3 regions of the Nonomuraea sp. NPDC005692 genome follow, and region 2 is predicted to be linked to each of the others. Evidence: riboswitches for the same ligand, from Rfam matches in the RefSeq annotation. Region 2 holds a riboswitch; each other region holds the start of a gene.
What was found. A riboswitch is a leader RNA that binds a small molecule or an ion and turns the genes downstream of it on or off. The one in region 2 is predicted to bind thiamine pyrophosphate.

Region 1 (2,193 bases), on a different contig from region 2:
GCTCACCGTCGCCCCTGGGGACGAGGTAGACGGGCGCGCCGTGCACCATCCCGCGTACGCACCGCCCGAGCAGCGGCTGCGGCGAGCGCAACCGCATGATCTGCCCCTTCACCGGCCGGACGGGCACGTCGGCCAGCTCCCCGCTCCACGCCCCGGCGGCCAGCACCACCCGCTCGGCCGCGATCTCCCGCACCGCCGGCTCAGGCTGACCGGGTACGGGCTCGAGCCGCACACCGGTCACAGCACCCGCCGCAGCGCCTGCCGCACCGCCGGTCCCGCCGCCGGTCCCAGCGCCGATCCCAGCGCCTGTCACGACGCCTGGAGCGGTGTCGCCGTCGCGCAGCAGCCTGGTCACCCGCGCCCGCACCACGGGCACGCCCAGCCGGTCGAGCGCGGCCAGCAGCGCCGCCGTGACCCGGCGCGGATCGACCCAGGCGTCACCGGGGGCCAGCAGCCCGCCGCGCACCGAAGGCGCCAGCATGGGCTCCAGACGGCGGCACTCGCGCCCGGTCAGCCGCTCGACCCGCAGGCCCAGCTTGTCCATGAACGCCGCCAGGTCGTCGAGCGCCGCGAGGTCGTCGGCCCCGAAGGCGACGTCGAGCGTGCCGTCGGCGCGCAGGTCGAGCGCACGACCAGCGGCCCCCTCCGGCCCGATCATCCCGAACGTGCCCCCGAACGCCTCCCGGGACCTCGTCCCGGCCCCGCCGCCCAGGCCCGCGCCGAGACCTGGCCCGAGGCTCGCGCTGAGGCCCGCACTGCGGCCCGCGCTGAGGCCCGCACTGCGGCCCGCGCTGAGGTCCGGGCCGAGGCCCGCGTCGGCGGCCAGTTCGGCGGCGAAGGACGGCCACCGGCTCAGCGAGGCGGCCCCCAGCCGCAGCAGCGGCTCCTCGGTGTAGGCGACCTCGCTGACGGGCGCCAGCATCCCGGCCGCCGCGTAGGAGGCCCCGCGGCCCGGGGCCGGGTCGACCACCGTGACGGGCAGCCCCTCGCGGGCCAGCCGCCAGGCGATCGACAACCCGACGACCCCGCCGCCCACGATCACATTCATCCGCGCTCCCTTCGCCGGCATGATCCGGATCAGGTGTCTTGCGGTCGAAGGCCCGCTCAAGCCTTCCTCTCAGCCCGGTGACGGCCGGACTCCCGCGCGTCTTGCGCCTCCAGCCTACGGCCTCGGCGCGACGCACCGGCACCGCCCCCGTTATGGTCATGAACGTGAACCATGTCGTAGTGGTGGGAGCGGGCCTGGCCGGGCTGCGCAGCGCGGAGGCGCTGCGCGGGCGCGGCTTCACCGGACGGATCACGCTGATCGGCCAGGAGCGCCATCGGCCCTACGACCGTCCGCCGTTGTCCAAGGCCGTGTTGTCCGGCGCGGCCGACTCCAGCTTCCTGGAGGCCGACCTCGACGCGCTGGAGGTCGACTTCTGGCCCGGCGTCACCGCCAAGGCCCTGCGCGAGGGCGTCGTGGAGACCACCGAGGGCCAGCTCGGCTACGACGGCCTCGTGATCGCCACCGGCGCCGAGCCGATCACCGTGCCCGGCGACGGCCCCCAGCACGTCCTGCGCACCCTCGACGACGCCCACGAGCTGCGCGCCGGGCTCGTGGCCGGGGCGCACGTGGCGATCATCGGCGCGGGCTGGATCGGCGCCGAGGTCGCCACCGCCGCCCGCAAGGCCGGCTGCTCGGTGACCGTCATCGAGGCCGGCCCCACCCCGCTGGCCAACGCCGTGGGCCCGGAGATCGGCGCCCGCACCCGACACTGGTACGACGGCATCGACCTGCGCCTGAACACCATGGTCGACGAGGTGGACGAGGGCGGCGTGCGGCTGGTGGGCGGCGAGTTCGTCCAGGCGCACGTGGTCGTCACCGGCATCGGCGTGCGCCCGGCCATCGAATGGCTGGCCGGCTCCGACATCGACCTGCACAACGGCGTCGTCACCGACGAGCACCTGCGCACGTCCATGCCCAACGTGGTCGCCGCCGGCGACTGCGCGGCCTGGTGGTCGCGCCGCTACGGCGTCCGGCTCCGCGTCGAGCACTGGGACACCGCGCTCGGCTCGCCCGAGGTCGCCGCCGCGACCCTGCTGGGCGAGGAGGCCGTCTACGACCCGGCGCCCTACTTCTGGTCCGAGCAGTTCGGCCACATGGTCCAGTACATCGGCCACCACCCCTCCGGCGACCGCCTGCTCTACCGG
Region 2 (2,193 bases):
GGGCCCGGCTCAAGGACGGCGACCGCGCCCTGAGCATGCTGAGCGGGCAACTGCGGTCCAGCACGCTGCCCAACCTGTGGGACACGCATCCGCCGTTCCAGATCGACGGGAACCTCGGCGCGACCGCCGGGGTGGCCGAGATGCTGCTCCAGAGCCACGCCGGCGTCATCGAGCTGCTGCCCGCGCTGCCGGCCGTCTGGCACGCGGGCTCGTTCGACGGGCTGCGCGCCCGCGGAGGCTTCACCGTCGGGGTGACCTGGGCGGACGGCGTGCCGGTCGAGGTCAGGCTGGCGTCGGCGCGCGGCGGGACCGCCCGGCTGCGCGGCCCCGGGTTCGCGCTCGACCTGGAGACTAAGGCAGGGGAGAGCTGCGCGCTGTCGCCAGCACGCTGAACCACGTGCGGTGGGTGACGTTCGTCTCGTGCCAGGCGACCGCGAACCCGGCCGCGTCCAGCACCGCGAGCAGGTCGCCCGCGTCGCGGTGGACGAACCAGCGCTCGTACTCCGTCCGGTACGGCACCGGCTCCCAGCCCTCGCTGTCGCCCAGGGCGGTGATCAGCGCGAGCACCCCGCCGGGGCGCAGCGCCGCGTGCCAGGCGCGCAGCGTCGGCTCGGTCTGCTCGGACGGCACGTGCACGAGGGCCGCGGCCGACCAGATGCCGTCCAGGGACTGCGGCGACAGCGGCGGCCGCCGCAGATCGCCCAGAACGGCGGGCACGCCGCGCCCGGCGGCGAGCCTGGCCATCTCGATCGACAGGTCCACGCCCACGGTGGTCAGGCCGCGTCCGGCGAACCAGGCCGACTCGCGCCCCGGGCCGCATCCCAGGTCGGCGACCGTGGCTCCGGCGGGCAGGGCTGAGGCGAACCGGTCGCGGACGGCCACGATCGAGGGTGACGGATCGGCGACCTGCTCGTCGAACTGGCGCGCGATGCGGTCGTAGGTGGCGGTCGTGTGCGCAATGGGATCAGACATCCCCTTGATCCTGCCACGCGCGGGGTTATGATCGCGGTGACCAACGCGGGAGCCCGGTACGGACCGGGCTGAGAGGACGGCTGTCAGCCGCCGACCGCCAGAACCTGCTCCGGATAATGCCGGCGAAGGGAGTTTGCGCGATGAGCGACGCGCGCTTTTCCAAGATCCACATCGGTGACCTCCAGGTGCCGATGCGCGAGGTCAGACTGTCGAACGGCACCTCGGTGCGGCTCTACGACACCTCGGGGCCGTCGTGTACCGACCGCTCGGCTTGGGGGTCGCCGGTCACCCAGCTCGGCGCCGCGCGGCGCGGTGTGGTGACCAAGGAGATGGAGTTCGTGGCCGTCCGGGAGGGTATGACCCCCGAGTTCGTCCGGCAGGAGGTCGCGGCCGGCCGGGCGGTCATCCCCGCCAACGTCAACCATCCCGAGTCCGAGCCGATGGCGATCGGCCGGAACTTCCTGGTCAAGATCAACGCCAACATCGGCAACTCCGCCGTCACCTCCTCGATCGAGGAGGAGGTCGAGAAGATGACCTGGGCCACCCGGTGGGGCGCCGACACCGTCATGGACCTGTCCACCGGGCCGAACATCCACGAGACCCGCGAGCAGATCATCCGCAGCTCGCCCGTTCCGGTCGGGACCGTGCCCATCTACCAGGCGCTGGAGAAGGTGGGCGGGCGTCCGGAGGCGCTGTCGTGGGAGGTCTACCGCGACACCCTGATCGAGCAGTGCGAGCAGGGTGTCGACTACGTGACGGTGCACGCGGGCGTGCGGCTGGCGCACGTGCCGCTGACCGCCCGCCGCAAGACCGGGATCGTCTCGCGCGGGGGCTCGATCATGGCCGCCTGGTGCCTGGCCCACCACCGCGAGAGCTTCCTGTACGAGCACTTCGACGAGATGTGCGCCCTGCTGGCCCGCTACGACGTGACGTTCTCGCTGGGCGACGGGCTGCGCCCCGGGTCGATCGCGGACGCCAACGACGAGGCCCAGTTCGCCGAGCTGCGTACGCTGGGCGAGCTGACCAAGATCGCGCATGCGCACGACGTGCAGGTGATGATCGAAGGGCCCGGCCACGTGCCCATGCACAAGATCAAGGAGAACGTCGACCTGCAGCGCGAGCTCTGCGACGACGTGCCCTTCTACACCCTCGGCCCGCTCGTCACCGACATCGCCCCCGGCTACGACCACATCACCTCGGGCATCGGCGCCGCCATGATCG
Region 3 (2,193 bases), on a different contig from region 2:
CCGGGTTCGAGCTGACCGAGGCAGGCACGCAGAAACGGCTGGCCGTCTACGTCACCGACAAGCCGGAGGACGTGCCCGGCGTCGCCGCCCTGGGCCCCGACCCGCTCGACGACGCCTTCACCGTCGAGGCGCTCAAACGCATCGTGGGCGGCAACCGCACCCAGATCAAGGGGCTGCTGCGCGACCAGAAGGTGATCGCGGGCATCGGCAACGCCTACTCCGACGAGGTGCTGCACGCGGCGAAGATGTCGCCGTTCAAGATCGCGGCGACGCTGACCGACGCGCAGATCGCCGACCTGCACGAGGCCATCGTGACGACGTTGCGCGACGCCGTCGAACGGGCGCACGGGCTGGCCGCCAAAGACCTCAAGGCGGAGAAGAAGTCCGGGCTGCGCGTGCACAACCGGGCGGGCCAGCCGTGCGACGTGTGCGGCGACACGATCCGCGAGGTGTCCTTCGCCGACTCCGCGCTCCAGTACTGCCCGACCTGCCAGACGGGCGGCAAGCCGCTGGCCGACCGGCGGATGTCGCGCCTGCTCAAGTAGGGTCCCGGGCGCGGGATGATGGAGGCATGACCGTTCCTGAGATCGAGGCCACCGCCGTTCCCGACGACGCCTACCTGCTCGACGTCCGCGAGCAGGACGAATGGCTCGCCGGCCACGCCCCCGAGGCCGTGCACATCCCCATGTCGCAGATCCAGGGCCGGGTCGAGGAGGTGCCCGCCGACCGCACCGTCTACGTGGTGTGCCGGGTCGGCGGCCGGTCGATGCAGGTCGCGGCGTGGCTCAACCAGCTCGGGCGCGACGCCGTCAACGTGGGCGGCGGCATGCAGTCGTGGGAGTTCGCGCGCCGTCCGATGGTGAGCGAGACCGGGCAGGAGCCTTTCGTGGCCTGAATGCCCCACTGTGGCGGTTCTGCCGCCATTAAGGCATGATGAGGGCGCCAACTGCATAGTCGCGGGAGCTCGGGGTGCCGGGCTGAGAGGGCAGCAACACAGCCGCTGCCGACCGCCTGAACCTGTCCGGATAATGCCGGCGTAGGGAGTGTGCGATGACGCATGTCGTCGACGAAGTTCCGCTGACCCTTGACGGCGCGCCCCCCAAGACCCTCGGCGTCCTCGACCAGGGTGCGCTCTGGGCCAACCTCGGTGTCAGCCTTCTCGGCTTCTCCGGTGCGCTCGTCCTGATCGACCCCCTGGGCGGCGCGCCGCTCAGCCTCGTGGCCGCGCTCACGGCCGCCGTGGTCGGCAGCCTCATCGGCACGGCCATGGTGGGCCTGTCGGCCATCCCCGGCACGCAGACCGGGCGGCCGGCGATGGTGCTGCTGCGCGGGCTGTTCGGGGCGAAGATGTCGTACGTCCCGTCCGTGCTGAACATCGTGCAGATGCTCGGCTGGGGGGCCTTCGAGCTCTGGGTGATCGCCAAGGCCGCGAACGCGATCTTCGGCAGCGTCCCGTACCAGGTGTGGGTGGTGGCGGCGGGGGTGCTGACCACCGCGCTCGCCGTCTGGCCGCTCGGGTCGATCAGGCTGCTGCGCCGGTACGTGACCGTCGGCGTGATCCTGTCGCTGATCTGGTTCACCGTGTCGTTCCTGGGCGAGGCGCCGACGTACACGGGCGGGTCGTGGACGGCCTTCGCCCCGGCCGTCGACTACGTCATCGCCCTGTCGGTGTCGTGGGTGCCGATGGCCGCCGACTTCGCCAGGCACTCGCGTTCCAGCCGGGCCGCCTTCACCGGGGTCGTCGGCGGCTACACCGTCGCCCAGGTGGCCTGCCTGGCCCTCGGCGTGTACGCGGTGGCCATCGCGGGCGCCCAGGCGGTCCAGGCCGACGGCATGGTCGTGTTCCAGCCGTTCGTCGCGGCGCCGCTGGGCGCGCTGTTCTTCGGCATCCTGGTGCTGCGCGAGACCGACCAGTCCTTCGCCAACGTCTACTCCACCACCGTCTCGCTGCAGAACCTCATGCCGAACGTCGACCGCCGGATCGTCTCGACCGCGATCGGCGTGCTCACCACCGCGATCGCCCTGGTCGTGGACGTCACCTCCTACGGCGCGTTCCTCGGGGTGATCGGCGCGGTGTTCGTGCCGATGTTCGCGGTGCTGGCCGTCGACTACTTCGTGCTCGGCGGCGCCGCCCGCTGGAACACCGCCGAGGACGCGCCCTCGCGCTGGCTGATGCTGCTGCCGTGGGCGCTG

Region 1: linked by a shared signal. The riboswitch ahead of ABZ459_RS09180 (FAD-dependent oxidoreductase) and the one ahead of thiC (phosphomethylpyrimidine synthase ThiC) in region 2 are both predicted to bind thiamine pyrophosphate.
Region 3: linked by a shared signal. The riboswitch ahead of ABZ459_RS41415 (cytosine permease) and the one ahead of thiC (phosphomethylpyrimidine synthase ThiC) in region 2 are both predicted to bind thiamine pyrophosphate.

The regions. Positions count from the first base shown of each region.
Region 1 covers NZ_JBEXYU010000003.1:194,453-196,645, forward strand. Annotated here, with positions in the region: gene ABZ459_RS09180 (FAD-dependent oxidoreductase) at 1-1,048, opposite strand, end outside; TPP riboswitch at 1,038-1,154, opposite strand; gene ABZ459_RS09185 (FAD-dependent oxidoreductase) at 1,207-2,193, shown strand, end outside.
Region 2 covers NZ_JBEXYU010000006.1:85,881-88,073, forward strand. Annotated here, with positions in the region: gene ABZ459_RS15525 (glycoside hydrolase family 95 protein) at 1-392, shown strand, start outside; gene ABZ459_RS15530 (class I SAM-dependent methyltransferase) at 352-972, opposite strand; TPP riboswitch at 1,008-1,120, shown strand; gene thiC (phosphomethylpyrimidine synthase ThiC) at 1,113-2,193, shown strand, end outside.
Region 3 covers NZ_JBEXYU010000031.1:46,739-48,931, forward strand. Annotated here, with positions in the region: gene ABZ459_RS41405 (DNA-formamidopyrimidine glycosylase family protein) at 1-545, shown strand, start outside; gene ABZ459_RS41410 (rhodanese-like domain-containing protein) at 572-895, shown strand; TPP riboswitch at 947-1,060, shown strand; gene ABZ459_RS41415 (cytosine permease) at 1,051-2,193, shown strand, end outside.